Regions from separate parts of the Mycobacterium paragordonae genome, predicted to be linked through region 3. Evidence: predicted binding sites of a transcription regulator. Region 3 holds the regulator's gene; each other region holds the start of a gene.
What was found. The regulator LexA, encoded in region 3, represses DNA repair genes until DNA is damaged. The targets are predictions, from matches to a motif close to CGAACANNTGTTCG.
Positions count from the first base shown of each region.

Region 1: cofD (2-phospho-L-lactate transferase) is a predicted target of LexA. The motif match lies at 2,652-2,665, and genes of this name have one in related genera.
Region 2: ruvC (crossover junction endodeoxyribonuclease RuvC) is a predicted target of LexA. The motif match lies at 4,174-4,187, and genes of this name have one in related genera.

Region 1 covers NZ_CP025546.1:1,537,340-1,543,604, reverse strand. The annotation lists gene C0J29_RS07165 (phosphomannomutase/phosphoglucomutase) at 1-991, opposite strand, end outside; gene C0J29_RS07160 (DUF3499 domain-containing protein) at 1,134-1,613, opposite strand; gene C0J29_RS07155 (metallopeptidase family protein) at 1,780-2,199, shown strand; gene C0J29_RS07150 (WhiB family transcriptional regulator) at 2,214-2,558, opposite strand; gene cofD (2-phospho-L-lactate transferase) at 2,917-3,903, shown strand; gene C0J29_RS07135 (coenzyme F420-0:L-glutamate ligase) at 3,909-5,258, shown strand; gene C0J29_RS07130 (Eco57I restriction-modification methylase domain-containing protein) at 5,255-6,265, shown strand, end outside.
Region 2 covers NZ_CP025546.1:2,572,451-2,578,715, forward strand. The annotation lists gene C0J29_RS12075 (PE family protein) at 1-498, shown strand, start outside; gene C0J29_RS12080 (polyamine aminopropyltransferase) at 500-2,068, opposite strand; gene C0J29_RS12085 (DUF350 domain-containing protein) at 2,065-2,523, opposite strand; gene C0J29_RS12090 (DUF4247 domain-containing protein) at 2,546-2,977, opposite strand; gene C0J29_RS12095 (DUF2617 family protein) at 2,974-3,468, opposite strand; gene C0J29_RS12100 (DUF4178 domain-containing protein) at 3,474-4,091, opposite strand; gene ruvC (crossover junction endodeoxyribonuclease RuvC) at 4,245-4,799, shown strand; gene ruvA (Holliday junction branch migration protein RuvA) at 4,796-5,389, shown strand; gene ruvB (Holliday junction branch migration DNA helicase RuvB) at 5,386-6,265, shown strand, end outside.
Region 3 covers NZ_CP025546.1:2,455,714-2,461,978, reverse strand. The annotation lists gene C0J29_RS11430 (peroxynitrite isomerase) at 1-133, opposite strand, end outside; gene nrdR (transcriptional regulator NrdR) at 155-616, opposite strand; gene C0J29_RS11420 (LysM peptidoglycan-binding domain-containing protein) at 779-1,285, opposite strand; gene lexA (transcriptional repressor LexA) at 1,579-2,313, shown strand; gene C0J29_RS11410 (LGFP repeat-containing protein) at 2,340-4,772, opposite strand; gene C0J29_RS11400 (TerC/Alx family metal homeostasis membrane protein) at 5,075-6,250, shown strand; gene C0J29_RS11395 (acyl-CoA dehydrogenase family protein) at 6,254-6,265, opposite strand, start outside.

The sequences.
Region 1 (6,265 bases), 920 kb from region 3:
AGTGTTCACCGCCGAAGATCGCACCGGTTTCGGCCATCAGCGCCTTGATATAAGAGTGGCCGACGCGCGAACGCAGCGGCGTACCGCCTCGCTCGACCACCAACTCGGGCACCGCGCGCGAGGTGATCACGTTGTGGATCACCGTGGCGCCGATCTCGCGGCCCAGTTCGCGGGCGGCCACCAGGCTGGTCACCGTGGACGGCGAGACGGGCCGGCCGCGCTCGTCGACGACGAAGCAGCGGTCGGCGTCGCCGTCGAACGCCAGGCCGATGTCGGCGCCGGTTTCGCGCACGAAGTTCTGCAGGTCCACCAGGTTCGCCGGGTCCAGCGGATTGGCCTCGTGATTGGGGAATGTCCCGTCCAGCTCGAAGTACAAGGGCAGCAACGTGATCGAGTCGATCGCGCCGAGTACCGCCGGTGCGGTGTGACCGGCCATGCCGTTGCCGGCGTCCACCGCGACCCGCAACGGGCGCAGTCCCTCGGTGTTGACCAGCGAGCGCAGGAACACACCGTAGTCGGCCAGCACATCCTTGTCGGTGCTATTACCGGAAGGGCCGTCGTGCCCGGGCACCCCGGCGATCAGGTCCTCGCTGATGGTCGTCAACCCGGTGTCGGCGCCGACCGGCTTGGCTCCCGCCCGGCACAGCTTGATGCCGTTGTACGCCGCCGGGTTGTGGCTCGCGGTGAACATGGCGCCGGGACAGTCCAGTAGGCCCGAGGCGAAATACAACTGGTCGGTGGAGGCCAGGCCGATGCGCACCACGTCCAGACCCTGGCCGGTGACGCCAGCGGCGAAGGCCGCCGACAGCGAGGGTGAACTGTCGCGCATGTCGTGGCCGATCACGACCTGACTCGCGCCTTCGCTGCGCATCAACCGGGCGAACGCCGCCCCGATGTCGGTGACCAGCGCCTCGTTGATCTGTTCGCCGACCAGGCCGCGGACGTCATAGGCCTTGATGACACGGTGGACAGCCTCGGCGGGCCACGACATTCTGCGGTGCTCCTGACGACCTGGGTGGGTAGGACTCTTCGGCCGCCAGCCTATCGGCCCGGCGGAGCCCCGGACCCATGTGGCGTGGCGATCGCAAGCGCGGCGTGAGCCGGGCGCCGGGGGTCGCCACCATCAGGCAGGGCTAACCGGGAGGATCCGGCAGTACCCGCAGGTGACCACGCCGGCGTCCGGAGCGGTGCTCGGGCGGTGCGAGCAGACCAGCGCTCGGGGCGGTGGCGTGGGCGCCCGCATGCTGCAGGTGGGCCTCGGCCACGGCGCCCGCGGAGCGCGGCACGTCGTCGAAGCCGTCGCTGGCCACGAAGCCGTTCACCAGTGCGGGGGTTCGGGTGATTGCCCCACCCTCGCGCACGGCGTCGGCCAGCGCAACCAGTTCGTCGTCCTCATCGGGATGCGTGGGCAGCGGCCCGGCATGGCGCATCAGTTCCCAGCCGCGCGGTGCCGTGATGCGGCCGGCGTGGTTGACACACAGATCCCACGAGTGCGGTTCCCGCGCGGTAGCGAGCGGGCCGACCACCGCCGTCGAGTCCGAGTAGACGAACGTCAACGTTGCCACTGCATAATGCGGACACCCGGGCCGGCAGCAGCGTCGGGGTACGTTCACGATCGAAAGGCTATCGCGGGAAAACGCCGCCGCAGCGGCGGACACGCGCATCGGCAGGGGCGATGTGGAACCGTTACCATCGGCGTCCAACCGTTACCATCGGCGCGTGAGCGGGGAAAGATCGGCTCTGCCGCCTGGCCGGCCGGGTCGCCGGCGGGGCCGGGATCTGCGGGGTCCATTGCTGCCGCCGACGGTGCCGGGCTGGCGCAGCCGGGCCGAGCGGTTCGACATGGCGGTCCTGGAGGCCTACGAACCGATCGAGCGGCGGTGGCAGGAACGGGTCGGCGAACTCGACGTCGCGGTCGACGAGATCCCGCGCATCTCCGCCAAGGATCCCTACAGTGTGCAGTGGCCGCCGGAAGTGATCGCCGACGGGCCGATCGCGCTGGCCCGGCTGATACCGGCCGGCGTCGATGTTCGCGGCAATGCGACAAGAGCGCGAATTGTGTTGTTCCGCAAGCCCATTGAGCGACGAGCGAAAGACACCGTCGAACTCGGCGACTTGCTGCATGAAATCCTGGTGGCCCAGGTGGCCATCTATCTGGACGTGGAACCTTCAGTCATCGACCCCTCGATCGACGACTGATCAGGTAACGACGGTCAGATGATGCCGCGCTTGAGGCGGCGACGTTCGCGCTCGGACAGACCGCCCCAGATGCCGAAGCGCTCGTCGTGCGCCAGGGCGTACTCGAGGCACTCGTGCCGGACCTCGCAACCCAGGCAGATCTTCTTGGCCTCGCGGGTGGAGCCGCCCTTCTCCGGGAAGAAGGCTTCGGGGTCGGTTTGAGCGCACAGCGCTTTGTCCTGCCACTGATCGGCAGGGATCTCCTCGATCGGCTCCGGCTCGAACACAGCGGGCGCATCGGGAACAACGCTCAGATGAGGACGGACTGGCGGCATGATGGTTTCAGCCGGCTCGGGAGTGGTGTGCGGTGTGCCTCCCATTACGCCCCGAAGGTACTCATAGGACATGCTCCGCCTCCTCACTAATAGAGAGTGAAATGGTTTCCCACTGTTCTGATGTTCAGATGCCCAATTCGAACAAGTGATCGAATCTCGGTCTGCGACACCGGAACCGGCCGGCCAACCGGGAAATGACACTGATGTGATTAGACACGGGCCGGGGACCCTGGTCAAGCACTTCGGCGTAATTCCATACCATCTCGTGATCGAATTTCGGCGATTCTGTTGTCCACGAAACACGGCGTGTCGAGTACGAATTGATCACAAGTCCCTTGCGCCACATTGGTTACCAAGATTCACCCCACCCTAACGTGTCCCGCCGGGCAGGTACTGTCCTGGTGTGAAAGTCACTGTTCTGGTCGGGGGCGTCGGGGGCGCCCGCTTCCTGCTCGGAGTGCAGCGGTTGCTCGGCCTGGGCCAGTTTGCTCAGGGCGAGGATGCCGGCCACGAACTGAACGCCGTCGTCAACATCGGCGACGATGCCTGGATCCACGGCGTGCGCATCTGCCCGGACCTCGACACCTGCATGTACACCCTCGGTGGCGGCGTGGACCCGGAGCGCGGTTGGGGCCATCGGAACGAAACCTGGCATGCCAAAGAGGAACTCGCCCGCTATGGTGTGCAGCCCGACTGGTTCATGCTCGGCGACCGCGATCTGGCCACCCATCTGGTCCGCACCCAGATGCTCAACGCCGGGTATTCGCTCTCGCAGATCACCACCGCACTGTGCGACCGGTGGCAACCGGGCGCACGGTTGCTGCCGGCCAGTGACGACCGTTGCGAGACGCACGTGGTGATCACCGATCCAACCACCGCAACCCGCCGGGCAATCCACTTCCAGGAGTGGTGGGTGCGCCACCGCGCCCAGGTGCCTACCCACAGCTTCGCGTTCGTCGGCGCCGAAAAAGCCTCCGCGACAACCGAAGCGGTGACAGCCATCGCTGAAGCCGATGTCATCCTGGTCGCGCCGTCGAACCCGGTGGTCAGCGTCGGCGCCATCCTGGCCGTTCCCGGGATCCGGGGCGCGCTGCGCTCGACCCCCGCCCCCGTCGTCGGCTACTCCCCCATCATCGGCGGAAAGCCGTTGCGCGGCATGGCCGATGCGTGCCTGTCCGTGATCGGGGTGGACTCCACCGCGCAGGCGGTAGGCCGGCACTACGGCGCCCGCAGCGGGACCGGGGTACTGGACTGCTGGCTGGTGCACGAGGGCGACGCGGCCGACATCGACGGCGTGGCGGTGCGCGCCGTGCCGCTGTTGATGACCAGCCCCGAGGCGACGGCCGAGATGGTGCGGGCCGGGCTGGACCTGGCGGGGGTGACGGTGTGACCGCACTGCCGCCGGCCGGCGAGCACGGCGCCGCCGCCACCATCGAAATCCTGCCCGTCACCGGGCTTCCCGAGTTCCGTCCCGGTGACGACCTGGGCGCCGCGCTCAGCGCGGCCGCGCCGTGGTTGCGCGACGGCGACGTGGTGGTGGTGACCAGCAAGGTGGTGTCCAAGTGCGAGGGCCGGCTGGTCCCGGCACCCGAAGACGACGAGGAACGAGACCGGTTGCGCCGCAAGCTGGTCGACGACGAAGCGGTGCGGGTGCTGGCTCGCAAGGAACGAACCCTGATCACCGAGAACCGGCTGGGCCTGATCCAGGCGGCGGCCGGTGTGGACGGATCCAACGTCGGGCGAACCGAATTGGCGTTGCTGCCGCTGGACCCGGATGCCAGCGCCGCCGCGCTGCGGGCCGGGTTGCGCGAGCGGCTCGGTGTCACCGTCGCGGTGGTGATCACCGACACCATGGGCCGCGCCTGGCGCAACGGCCAGATCGACGCGGCCGTCGGCACCGCGGGTCTGGCGGTGCTGCACAACTATTCGGGTGCCGTCGACCGGCACGGCAACGAACTGGTGGTCACCGAAGTGGCGGTCGCCGACGAGATCGCGGCCGCGGCCGACCTGGTCAAGGGCAAGCTCACCGCGATGCCGGTGGCGGTGGTGCGCGGGCTCAACCCGGTCGACGACGGTTCGACGGCCCGGCAACTGGTGCGCGCGGGCACCGAGGACCTGTTCTGGCTCGGCACCGCGGAGGCGATCGAGTTGGGCCGCGGGCAGGCCCAGCTGCTGCGGCGTTCGGTGCGCCGATTCAGCGACGAGCCGGTGCCGCCGGCGGTCGTCGAATCCGCTGTCGCCGAGGCACTCACAGCACCGGCCCCGCACCACACCCGCCCGGTGCGGTTCGTCTGGTTGCAGGACCCGGTCACCCGCACGCGGCTGCTGGACCGGATGAAAGAGAAGTGGCGTGCCGACCTCACCGGCGACGGCCGCCCGGCCGACTCCGTCGAACGCCGGGTCGCCCGCGGTCAGATCCTCTACGACGCACCCGAAGTCGTCATTCCCTTCCTGGTGCCCGACGGGGCGCACAGCTATCCGGACGCGGTTCGCACCGAGGCCGAGCACACCATGTTCACCGTCGCGGTGGGCGCGGCCGTGCAGGCACTACTGGTCGCGCTGGCGGTGCGCGGCGTGGGCAGTTGCTGGATCGGCTCGACGATCTTCGCCGCCGATCTCGTCCGCGAAGAGCTGGCGCTACCCGCCGAATGGGAGCCACTGGGTGCCGTCGCGATCGGCTACGCCGCCGAGCCGGCGGGCCCGCGTGAGCCGGTGCCGGCCGCGGAGCTGTTGATCCGCAAATGAAAACCTTCGCGGGCAAGGCGGCCGTGACGGCCGACAAGATTCGCGGCGGCTACTACACGCCGGCGCCGATCGCCCGCTTCCTGGCCGGCTGGGTCACCCAGGCCGGGCCGCGGGTGCTGGAGCCGTCCTGCGGTGACGGACAGATCCTGCGGGAGCTCGCCGCCCTCAGCGACCAGGCACGCGGCGTGGAACTGGTTGCCGCGGAAGCGGCGAAGGCACGCATGTTCGCGCCGGTCGACACCGCGGACCTGTTCTGCTGGTCGGGCGGGCGCGACTGGGACGGTGTCGCGGGCAACCCGCCCTACATCCGGTTCGGACACTGGACCGCGCAGCAGCGTGAGCCGGCATTGACCGCCCTGCACCGAGAGGGGTTGCGCCCCAACCGGTTGACCAATGCCTGGGTGCCGTTCGTCGTGGCGAGCACCACGCTGGTGCGCGAAGGCGGCCGGGTGGGTCTGGTGCTGCCCGCAGAGCTGCTTCAGGTCGGATATGCGGCACAGCTGCGCGACTTCCTGGTGAGCCGCTACCGCGAGATCACGCTGGTGAGCTTCGGGCGCCTGGTGTTCGACGGTGTGCTGCAGGAGGTCGTGTTGTTCTGCGGCGTCGTCGGTTCCGGACCGGCCCGCGTCCGCACCGTGCAACTCGACGACGCCGACGGGCTGGCTGCAATGGAAGAGGCCGATCTGGACGTCCCGTCGGCCCCGGCGCTACTGCACGAGCGGGAGAAGTGGACCACCTACTTCCTCGACCCGGCGCAGATAAGCACGCTGCGGGCCCTCAAGGAGTCCGGCGTCCTGACCCGGCTGGGCCGCGTCGCCGAGGTGGACGTCGGCATCGTGACGGGCCGCAACAGCTTCTTCACCTTCACCGACGCGCAGGCGCACGAACTGGGACTCGTGCCGCACTGCGTGCCGCTGGTCTCGCGCAGCGCTCAGCTGTCCGGCCTGGTTTACGACAACGATTGCCGCACAAGTGATCTGGCGGGCAGTCAGCGTACCTGGCTGTTG
Region 2 (6,265 bases), 120 kb from region 3:
CCCGCCGGCGGGCAGGGTGGCACCGGCGGTAACGGCGGCACCGGAGCCAACGGCGGCAACGCCGGCAACGGTGGCCGCGGCGGCGACGGTGGGGTCGGCAACAACGCCGACGGCGCCCGTGGCGGCACCGGCGGAGTGGGCGGCACCGGCCTGCAGGGCTTCGGCGGCCGAGGCGGCAACGGCGGCGACAGCGGCAACGGCGCCGACGCGTCCGTCCTCTTCGACGCCGGTGACGGCGGCATCGGCGGCAACGCCGGGGGCGGCGGCAAAGGCAGTTCGTTCGGCCTCGGCGGCGCGGGTGGCACCGGCGGCCGGGGCGGCAACGGCGGCAACGGCATCGCTCCGCCCTTCGGCAGCGGCTCCGGCGGTAAAGGCGGCGGCGGCGGCGCCGGCGGCTTCGGCGGCGACGGAGAAATCCCCGGGTTTGCGGTTCCCGGCGGCCTACCGAACGGAACCTCGGGCGGTCAGGGCGGCGCCGGCGCTCAGGGCGGCGGCTGATTCAGTCGTACCCGCGCCGCATGTCCTCGACGATCCGTGGATTGTCCAGCGTCGACGGCTCGACCGGTCGCGGCCGCACATCATCGGAGAACACCGTCGCGGCGTCCAGCACCCGCTGGTCGAGGTAACGCAACGGCGGGACCTCGCGGGGCAGAGCCGCCACCGGCGCGGCCTCGCCGCGCCAGGCCAGCACGAAACCCCAGTCGCCGAATGTGGGCACGTACACGTGATATGGCGTCACGGCGAAATCGGCGGAATGAATGGTGGAGACGGTGCGCCAGAAGGCCGTTCGCGTCGAGAACGGGCTACCCGCCTGCACCACCACCAGGCCGCCCGGGTTCAGTACCCCCGCAACCAGCGCATAGAACTCGGTCGAATACAGCCGGCCCAGCACGGGAGTGTCGGGATCGGGCAGGTCGACGATCACCGCATCGAAGCGGTCCGACCGCGCGCCCCGCAGCCAGCTCAACGCGTCATCGATCACCACCCGCACCCGAGGGTTGTCCAGTGACCCGCCGTTGGCGTCGCGCATGGTGGTGCGTGCCAGCTCGATGACCGCCGGATCCAGCTCGACCTGCACAATGCGCTGCAACCCGGGCTGGCGCAGCAGTTCGCGCGCTGCCAGCCCGTCACCGCCGCCGAGCACCAACACCGAACGGGCGCCGCCCCCGAGCGCCGGGTAGACCAGGCTTTCGGTGTAGCGGTATTCGTCCCGGGTGGAGAACTGCAGATCGCCGTCGAGGTACAGGCGCATGTCGTTGTCGCGGCGGGTGACCACGATGTCCTGGTACGCCGAATGCCGGTGGGCGATGATCGGGTCGGCGTAGAGCTGCTGGCGGGTGGAGACCTCGATGTCCTGGGCGCGCACCAGCAGCGTCACCAATAAGGCCAGCGCCGCCGCCAGCGCCGTCAGCGCCGCCGCCAGCTGCCGCCCCGAAACGACCCGGCGCAGCAGGAACACCGCGACGATCGCCGCGGCCAGCAGGTTGATGATGCCGGTGGCCGCCGCCCCGCGGATCATTCCCAGGTGCGGGAGCAGCAGGAACGGCCAGGCCAGCCCACCCACCAGTGCGCCCAGGTAGTCAGCCGCGTTCAGGTTGGCCAGCGTGCGCCCGGTGTCGGTGGGCAAATCGGATTGGCCCGGCTCCCGCCCTCGCTGCAGCAGCGTCATCAACAGGGGTACCTCGGCGCCCACCAGACACCCGATCAGCGCCGTGCTCACCGCCAGCACCAGCGTCGACCCGTCGACGAACGCGAAGGCGACATACAGGGCTGCAGCTGACAGACCGCCGACAATGCCGAGCAGCACCTCCACCGCGATGAAGGTGATCGCCGCGCGCGCCAGCAGCGGCTTGATCAGCAGCGCACCAAGTCCGAGGGCGGCGATGTATCCCGCGACGATCAGGGACGTCGCCACGATGCCGCCGCCGTTGAGGCTGGTCGACAGCGTCAGCATGGCCAGTTCGTAGACGATCCCGCAGGCCGCACACGCCGCGACCGCGGCCAGCAGGACGGCTCGCCACCGCCCCAGCGATGGCGAAACGGGTTCGGCCGCAGCGGTTGTCGTCATAGCAACGCGGCCGCGTTGACCCCTCCCACCGCCAGCAGCATCGCCGCTGTGGCGAACGCCGCCGGATGCAGTGTGGGTTCCTCGACATGCTCGTGGAAGTTGCCCGGCACCGCGATTCGCAAGATGACCAGAGCGAGTCCCTGCAGGATGACGCCGATTCCGCCGTAGATCGCCACACCGAGCAGGCCCTCGCCGAGCTGGTTGGAGCTGGTGTTGATTGCCGCGATGATGACGGTGCCCAGCGCCGCGTACATCGCGGTGGCCAGGATGGCGGCGTTGGGCCGGCGCTCGATGAACACCAGCTGACGCAGGTTTCCGGGGGTCAGGACGTCGACCATCAGGAACCCGGCGATCAGCACCGCGATACCGACCGCAAAGTAGAGGACCGTAGCGACGGCCCCGCGCAGGATCGGATCGAGGCTGACGCTGCCGAACTCCACCGCGCTGTAGTACATGACAGTCCTCCTTTGCGAGTGCCTACTTGACGCCGCCCGGGCCGCCGGGTCTGCCGCCCGAGCCACCGGATGGGGATCCGGGGGTGAACCCGGGGCCGAGGAAGACATAGGAGCCGTGGCTGTACCCCGCGCCCAGGTCTTCGACCCGGATGCTGCAGGGCCGGGTGCCGTCCGGTCCGACGATCACGACGTAGTCGCTGTACCGCAGATATTCGTTGCCGCCGTTGGACGCCCGCGCCGCAGGCGATTTGTAGTGGGCCAGGGTGTCGGCCACCTGGTTCGGCGGCCCGGAGCACGCGTACCGGTTGGCGTTCGCGTCGTGGGCATACTCCTGGAAGTGCCCGGCGATGTAGGAGCCGACATCCCGGCTCAGCAGCACGATTCCGGTGACCAGCGAGATGGTGGCGGCCAGCGCCAGCCCGCTGGCAACCAGCAGCAGGCGGTTGCGGGTCAAGGATGCCACCGGCTTGCCGTGTAGACCACCGTCCCGCCCGTGCCGGTGGGGTAGAGGTGCCAGGTCTGCCACCGCCAGCCGTCACCGTCGGGAACGGCGGTCAGCGCGGTCAGCGCGGCGTCGTCCCCAGGGAACAAGCCCCCCAGCCAGCCGGGTTCGCGGGCGCACCGGTCGCGCAAGTCCCCGGCCAGGGCGCGGAAGCTGGTTTCACCGTGCGTCTCGCTTTGCGATTCAAGGTGATAGCCGGGAGCGTCCTCGTGCGCAGGCAGACCGTCGCCGGCCGCGCACGAGACCTGCTCGGAGAACCGGTCGGTGCCGTGCTCGACGGTGACGACGTGCGACGCGCCCAGGACGCCCAGCACCAGCGCACCACCGCGGGGATGTTCCAGTCGGTAGCTGGCCAGCGTGGGCGGTGCCGTCTTGTTGAGTGCCAACGCCAGCCGGGCCCCGGACACGTCGGCCGGAGCTACCGCGAGGTGGTGAAGCGGCACCTCAGTCAGCCCGCGGGTGCGGGGTAGACGGTGATCTCGCCGGTGAGGACGGTCTTGCCGGTGGATATCTCCCAGGGCATGTCCGGCGCCCACCGTTCGAAGGAGAGCAGCGAGTTCTTGTCGGCGCTGGCGTAGTCGACGTAGTCCATCTCGCCGCCCGCCGGCAGGCCGGTGGTGCCTTCGGTGGTGTATCCGGCGTGGCCGCGCTCCACTTCGTGCATGGCGATGCCGTCGACGGTGTGCTGGCCGCCGGGCTGCAGGTCGAGATCGGTGCGCTTGAACCACATGGCCAGCTCGAGTCGGCCGTCGTCCTCCTCGACGCTGAACCAGACCGGCTCGCTGCTTGTTTCGGGACCACCCTCGAGCAGGTGTTCCCACCACACGAACGGGCCTTCGCGGTAGGTGACCGAACCGCGGACCACGTAGTCGGTGCCGCCGTGGCTGACGATGGCGCCGGGGCCGAGCTGGCGGGGCCCGAATTCCTGCGGGGTGCTGAACGCGAGCGGGTCCTGCCTCGGTTTGGGAGTCTTGGGCGTCGTCGGTGCCCTCTTGAGTGCGTAGACGAGAACGAGAAGCGACGCGATGAACAGCGCCACCGCGATCACGATGAGTTGTGCTCCCACGCCGACCCTTCCGTAGTGCGCATAACGTAACTCACCGCCGCGTGTCCTTCACCGGTGATGTCGCACGCAGCGGCTAGGCTATCGAACAGCTGTTCGGACCTATGGCTGACGACTCGGCCCTGACGACTCGGCCCTGACAAGTGGGGAGCTGCGGTGCGGGTGATGGGCGTCGACCCCGGCTTGACGAGGTGCGGGTTGTCGCTGGTGGAAAGCGGGCGCGGGCGGCAGATCACCGCCCTGGACGTCGACGTGGTGCGCACTCCGTCCGGCGATCCGCTCCACCGCCGGTTGCTGGCGATCAGCGACGCCGTCGATCACTGGCTGGACACCCATCACCCGGACGTGCTCGCTATCGAGCGGGTGTTCTCCCAGCTCAACGTCAGCACGGTGATGGGTACGGCGCAGGCCGGCGGCGTGATCGCGCTGGCCGCCGCCAAGCGCGACATCGACGTGCACTTCCATACGCCGAGTGAGGTCAAAGCGGCGGTCACGGGCAATGGAAACGCGGATAAGGCGCAGGTCACCGCCATGGTCACCAGAATCCTGGCGCTGCAGGCCAAGCCCACCCCGGCCGACGCCGCCGATGCGTTGGCGCTGGCCATCTGCCACTGCTGGCGGGCGCCGATGCTGGCCCGGATGGCCGCCGCCGAGGCTCAGGCGGCGCAGCAGCGCAGCAAGTACCTGGCCAAGGTGAAGGCCGTCCGATGATCGCCTCGGTGCGCGGTGAGGTGCTGGAGGTGGCGCTGGACCACGCGGTGATCGAGGCCGCTGGGGTCGGCTATCGGGTGAATGCGACGCCGTCGACGCTGGCCACCCTGCGGTCGGGCAGCGAGGCGCGGCTGATCACCGCGATGATCGTGCGCGAAGACTCCATGACGCTGTACGGGTTCTGCGATGCCGAGACCCGCGACCTTTTCCAGACGCTGTTGTCGGTTTCGGGTGTCGGGCCGCGGTTGGCGATGGCGACGCTGGCCGTGCACGACGCGACGGCGCTGCGCCAGGCGCTGGCCGACGGCGACGTCACCGCACTCACCCGGGTGCCTGGCATCGGCAAGCGCAGTGCCGAACGGATGGTGCTGGAATTGCGCGACAAGGTGGGCCTGGTCGCCGGGTCCGGCGCAGCACCGGCGCTGAACGGTCACGCCGTGCGCGGGCCGGTGGTGGAGGCGCTGGTCGGGTTGGGTTTTGCGGTCAAGCAGGCAGAGGAGGCCACCGACAAGGTGCTGGCGGCCGACCGGGACGCTTCCACGTCGACGGCGTTGCGGGCCGCGTTGTCGCTGCTGGGTAAGGCCAAATGAGCGATCCCGAGGACTTCGACGAGCGCGACGTCTCGCCGGCCCTGGCTGTGGGTGAGGGCGACATCGACGGCAGCCTGCGGCCGCGCTCGCTGGGGGAGTTCATCGGTCAGCCACGGGTGCGCGAGCAGCTGCAACTGGTCATCGAAGGGGCCAAGAACCGCGGCGGCACCCCGGATCACATCCTGTTGTCCGGGCCGCCCGGACTGGGCAAGACGTCGTTGGCGATGATCATCGCCGCCGAACTCGGGACCTCGCTGCGGGTGACCTCGGGGCCGGCCTTGGAACGCGCCGGCGACCTGGCCGCCATGCTGTCCAATCTGGTGGAACACGACGTGCTGTTCATCGACGAGATCCACCGCATCGCGCGGCCCGCCGAGGAGATGTTGTACCTGGCGATGGAGGATTTCCGGGTCGACGTGGTGGTCGGCAAGGGCCCCGGCGCGACGTCGATTCCGCTGGAGGTCGCGCCGTTCACGCTCGTCGGGGCGACCACCCGGTCCGGCGCCCTGACGGGCCCCCTGCGCGACCGGTTCGGCTTCACCGCGCACATGGACTTCTACGAGCCCGCTGAGCTGGAGCGGGTGCTGGCCCGCTCGGCCGGCATCCTGGGGATCGAGTTGGGCGCCGAAGCGGGGGCGGAGATCGCGCGCCGCTCGCGGGGCACCCCGCGGATCGCCAACCGGTTGCTGCGCCGCGTGCGTGACTTCGCCGAGGTGCGGGCCGACGGCATCATCACCCGGGACGTCGCCAAATCCGCCCTGGAGGTCTACGACGTCGACGAACTGGGACTGGACCGGCTGGACCGGGCCGTGCTGTCCGCGCTGACCCGCAGTTTCGGCGGCGGTCCGGTGGGCGTCTCGACGCTGGCGGTGGCGG
Region 3 (6,265 bases):
CTACGTGCGTAAAGGTGACTTCCTCGAGGTACTCGAACGGTTCGATCGTCGGGTACTCGCCTGCACCCCGCCCTGTCCAGGTGCCCAGCAGTGGCTCTAGCGCTGCGAGATCGGGGTGAAGTTCGACCGGCATGTCTGGAGCCTAGGGGTCGGCTCAACCCGGAGTCGACACGTTGCGATGGGCACGCAACGCCTCGATCTCCCGCTCAAAGTCGTCGGCCGACGAGAAAGACCGGTATACCGATGCGAAGCGCAGGTACGCCACTTCGTCGAGGTCACGCAACGGACCCAGAATGGCAAGGCCGACCTCGTTACTGGGCACCTCCGGTCCCGCGGCCCGCACCGAGTCCTCGACCTGCTGGGCCAGCAGATTCAGCGCATCGTCGTCCACCTGCCGGCCCTGGCAGGCCCGGCGGACACCGCTGATCACCTTTTCCCGGCTGAAGGGTTCAGTGACTCCACTGCGCTTGACGACGGCCAGCACTGCGGTTTCCACCGTGGTGAACCTGCGTCCGCACTCGGGGCATGACCGGCGCCGGCGGATCGCCTGGCCTTCATCAGTCTCCCGCGAATCGATCACCCGGGAGTCGGGATGTCGGCAGAACGGGCAGTGCATAACCGCTCCTTTGCCGCGCCTGACTTTCGGGGTACCGCAGAACCACCCCGAGAGTACCTGTGCACCCCCGGCGTGGCCACCGCTGGCACGATCCGTCGACGAGCCGGCAAACATGGCCGAGCAACGTTGGCGCAGAGCGGTATTCGCCCTGCAACACGGCGTTTACCCGATCGGGGCGATCAATGTCTGGCCGGCCGCCACCGAGTTGGAGTCCAGCGCATTGAGATTGCGGATACGTTCCACGACGTCGCGGACCGGTGCGCCGGGGGCGACCCGAGCGGCCAGTTGCTGCAAGGACTCACCCGGCTCCACGCGGACCACGGCGAGTGCCGCCGGTACCTGCGCCGAGGCTTCGGCGGGCTCACCGTTCAGCACGCTCCCGAAGTTGGCCATCAAGCCGAGCCAGAGCGTGATGACGCCGGCGAGCAGGGCCAGGCCCACCGTCGTCAACACCGAGACGGGGCGCCGACGGTGCGACGCTGTCGACATGGCGACGCCCGTACCCCGGTAACGCATGGGCGCGCCGGCCGGGCGCGTGGGGCCCGGCCTGTTCGACCGGATCGGCCCGGAGCGATAAGGAGTCGACTCGTCGATCGGCCTGTTGGCAGGCCTGTTCACCAGCCTCTGGCCGTTCCAGGTGCGCTGCGGGCCCGCGTAGCTGATTGTCATGTCGTTGCCTCCGGTCGACTAAATATCGCTCGTACGTTCGACCCTAGTCGCTCAGGTGTTCGAAATCGAACACCTGAGCGACGCGTGTCGCACGAGCAAAACGGTAGACCTCACCACCGACAAGGTTTTGTCGGTGCAACCAGCTGGATAGATTTCGGATACCCCATCCATCCGAAAGTTACACACTTGTGATTCCGCAGATCCGGGCCGATAGAAGGGCTGGATGGACAGCCACGACACGCTCGTCGAACACATGTTTGATTCTTGGGTCGGGTGCGGTTACATTCAGTGGCATGAACGACAGCAACGATCCCCCAGTAGCTGATCGAGCCGGTTCCGGTAGTGCGTCCGAACGGGCGACCACAGACGGGCGGTTGCACGCCGTCGACAACGTGCTGACCGAGCGGCAGCGCACCATCCTCGAAGTCATTCGCGCTTCGGTCACCACCCGCGGATATCCGCCGAGCATCCGCGAAATCGGTGACGCGGTCGGTCTGACGTCGACCTCCTCGGTGGCCCATCAGTTGCGCACGCTGGAGCGCAAGGGCTACCTGCGCCGGGATGCCAATCGACCGCGAGCCGTCGACGTGCGCGCGGCCGACGACGCCGTGACACCGCCCACCACTGAAGTGGCCGGCTCCGACGCATTGCCGGAGCCCACCTTCGTGCCCGTACTGGGCCGCATCGCCGCCGGTGGGCCGATCCTCGCCGAAGAAGCGGTCGAAGACGTCTTCCCGCTACCGCGTGAACTGGTCGGCGAGGGGACGCTGTTCCTTCTCAAGGTGGTTGGCGACTCGATGGTGGAAGCCGCCATCTGCGATGGCGACTGGGTGGTGGTGCGTCAGCAGAATGTCGCGGACAACGGCGATATCGTGGCGGCCATGATCGATGGTGAGGCCACGGTCAAGACATTCAAGCGGGCGGGCGGTCAGGTGTGGCTGATGCCGCACAACCCGGCTTTCGACCCGATTCCCGGAAACGACGCGACGGTGCTCGGCAAGGTCGTCACCGTCATCCGCAAGGTGTAGCGCCGAACCGCTCCCCAAGCGGGCGATCAATCGGCGCGGACAAACCCGTTTGCTTGGGCGACTGCCTCGCTGGCGAACCAGATTTCAGCCAGAGTGTCGTGGTACAGCGCGTTGTCGGGCGTGTAGTACAGACCGAATCGGGCGCTGGCCTTGATTGGATACCCGTCCGGGGCCCGGTACGGGTCGTCGTCCAGCGGTAAGTGGATGGTGGGACGCACCGTCGCACCGTCTGCCCCCGGCGGCGCTTCGGCCCGCGGAGCCGCCGCATAGGCCGCCTCCGCCGCCGCGGGCGCATAGCCGGGGTCGTCTGCCGCGGCATGCCGGCCTTTCCTCGGCTCGGGAGCGGCGGCGCCTGGCTCCGCAGCGAGCGACTCCGCAGAGGTTGCGTCGGCAGAGGTTGCGTCGGGCACCTCTTCCTCGGCGGGGCCGCCGCGAGGGTAGAAGATGTCCGGGAATTCGTGCTCCGGATGCGCTTCGGGAACCTCCGGCGCGGCCGGACCCTGACTGTGCGGTACCGAGGACTCCGCCTCGAAGTCTTCCGGCGAGATCGTTTCCGCAAACTCGGGCTCGGCCTGGACCAACTGGCCGAAGGCGCCGCGGGTCACGATCGGCGTCGGGGTGGTGTCCACCGCGTCCGGGTCTTCGTCGCCCTCGAACTCGTCGTGTTCGTCGTATTCGGCAAACTCGGCTTCCTGCTCGCCGCCGCGCGCGAAGTCGTCGCCGCCGTGCGCGAAGCCGTCGGCACCGTGCGCGTAATCGTCGGCGCCGTGCGAATAGTCGTCGTCGCCGTGCGCGAAATCGTCGTCGGGGTGCGCGTAATCGTCGGCGTACCCGGCGGTGTCGTCGTGCTCGTCGTGATAGCCCTCGGCGCCCAGGTCGCGCTCATCGGGGCCGGCCGCACTCCCGCCCCCTCGGGACCAGCTGACTCGCGGCGCCGAGCCGTACTCCGGCACCTCGTGCTCTTCGGGGTGGTGCTCGACGGGCGGGAAGCGCTCGGACCCGTAACCGACGTCGTCGTGCGACCAGCGCCCGTCGGGGCCGGCGTCGAACTCGTCGGCCACGTCATGGCCGCGGTCGTAAGCGGGAACGGCCCGCCCGGCACGGCGGCGGCGCAGGCCGAACACCACCAGCACGGACATCAGGATGAGCAGCAGCACCGGAACCGCAGCCGCCAACCACCACCAGTGGAAGGTGAACTTCTTGCCGGGCGGTGGCGACGCGGACGTGCTGGGCTGGTTCTGCCCCGACACCTGCAGGCCGGACAGCAGCGGCGCGAGGTTCGCCGGATCAGTGGTGAAGGTGTTCTTCGCGCGGTTCCATGACACCTTGCCGCCGGTGAACTTCTGCGATACGACGTCACCGTCGACCGTCTGGTCGCCGACCGGCGCACCGAGTTTGCCGGAGGCGCCCTTGAGCTTGTCCCACGCCGCCTTCATGGCTCCGCGCACGACGAACGCGCCGTGATCGGGAGTCCAGAAGATCACCGGCTTGTCCGCGGCGGAGAAGGTGGCGATCCGGCTGGCCGGGCTGATGCCGCCGTCGGCCTCGTTGGCGATCGGGAAGCCCAGATCGCTGCTGACCGGTCCGCCCAGCGACTCGTACTTTTGCAGGATCGGCCCCTCGACGGCGTTCGCGCCGGTCGCCGGGCTGAAGAAGATCTTGCCGCCGTTGAACTCCTGAACGATGCCGTCGCCACCGATCGGATTCGGGCCGCCCTTCTTGGCGCCCAGCGTGCCGTTCGCGCCGCCGGCCGCCCGCCACGCCATGTTGATGGCGGCGGTGGGGTCGATCGCTATCTGCAGGCCCTTGAGCTGGTCGGCCAGTGCCGGCGGGTTGGTGCTGAACTCTTTGGTTTTCCTGTTCCAGGACACCTCTCCGCCGGTGAACTTCTGTGACGCCACCTCACCGTCGTAGGTTTCGTCCCCGGTAGGCGCCCCCAGCACCCCGCCGGAGCTGCCGAGTTTGTCCCAAGCCGCGTTGAGTGCGCCGCGGACCACGAAGGCGCCGTGATCGGGAGTCCAAAAGATCACCGGGTTGTCGCTGGCTGCGAACGTGCTCACCCGGCTGTCGGGCCCGGCGAGTCCGGGAACCTCATTGATGGTCGGAAAGCCGAGATCGCTGTTGGCCGGACCGCCCAGCGACTCGTATTTGTCCAGGATGGGGCCGAACATGTACTTGGCACCGGTGGCGGGAGTGAAGTACATCTTGCCGCCGTCGAAGTCCAGAGCGAAGCCGTCCCCGATGGGATAGACGTCGCCTTTTCTGGCGCCGAGCGTGGATGAGGCACCGCCGGCCTTATCCCACGCGGCCATCATGGCCGCCTCGGCGTCACCGATGGGCGACGCGGACGCGGTGGGCGCAAACAGCGCCAGGGCCAACCCGGTGGCCAACGCAGCGGCCGACAGGCCGACCAGCGCACGCCCGACCAACTTGCTCAATTGACCCCTTTGCCCGTTCACCAAGCCTCCCAGCCGATGCCCTGCCCACCTGGCGAGCAGGCGGATTCACCGCCGTGGGCCGTTTCCCGGCCGCGCTGCGGATCGCTTCCGGGCTCGCATAACTTTGCTCTAGCGAACGAGATATGCGAAGTCAAATCGTACATAGTGCAGAAACGGATACCGAGCCGATGTCGAAATGATGCCGCGCCGCGTTCGTGTCGCGAGAAACCGCGCTGCGCCACCGGCGTCACCTGGGTTACCGTGCCGGAGACAACATCCCGCCTGGCATGCCGGCCGATCCCGCGAGAGGAAATCCAGCGCGCATGGGTGTTTCCGCACTTGGCTGGGCCATCACCATCGTCCTGATCGCCGGCTTGATGCTGTTCGACTATGTCTTTCAGGTACGCAAGACGCACGTGCCGACGCTACGTGAGGCCGCCGTCTGGTCGGCAACCTATATCGGAATAGCGGTGCTTTTCGGTATCTGCATCGCCGTCTTGGGCAGCCCTCATATGGCCGTCGAATACTTCGCGGGCTACCTGAGCAATGAAGCCCTTTCGGTGGACAACCTTTTCGTATTCCTCTTGATCATCAGCAGCTTCGGCGTTCCGCGGGTCGCGCAACAGAAGGTGCTGCTGTTCGGCATCGCTTTCGCGCTCATCGCGCGCACCGTCTTCATCATCCTGGGCGGCGCACTACTGAATAACTTCAACTCGGTCTTCTACCTGTTCGGGCTGGGGCTGCTGATCATGGCGGGAAAACTCGCCAAGCCAGCGGAAACCGAAGACGGGAACGCCGACAACCTGGTCATCCGATTGGCCAGCCGCTTCCTGCGTACGTCAAAGGACTACGACGGCGACGGCTTGTTCGTCGTACAGGACGGCAGACGGGTGATGACGCCGCTGCTGCTGGTCATGATCGCCGTCGGCGGCACCGACCTGTTGTTCGCTTTCGATTCGGTACCGGCGATGTTCGGTCTCACCCAGAACATCTATCTGGTTTTCGCGGCAACCGCGTTCTCGCTGATGGGTCTTCGGCAGCTGTACTTCCTGATCGACAATCTGCTCGATCGACTGGTCTATCTGACCTACGGCCTGGCGGTGATCCTGGGCTTCATCGGCGTCAAGCTGATTCTGGAAGCGTTGCACGACAACAACCTTCCTTTCATCAACCACGGCAAACCGGTCCCGGTGGTGGAGTTGAGCATCACGGTGTCGCTGCTGGTGATCGTCGCCGTGCTGCTCACAACGACGGTGGTGTCGTTGTTTTCGGCGCGCGGCCGCAGGCAGAACGCCGTCAGCCGGGCACGCCGGCACGCCCTCGAATATCTGACGACCACCGGCGATCCCGTCCAGCGCGATAAGGCATACGCCGAACTGGTGCAGGCGGAACACGAAATCGACACGCTGGCAAGCAAATACGACGACAAGTTCGTCCGGGACGACGAGCTCGCGGCGCTCCTGCGGCGCGCCCACGATGCGCACCGCGAAGCAAGTTAGACGCTAGACACCGAG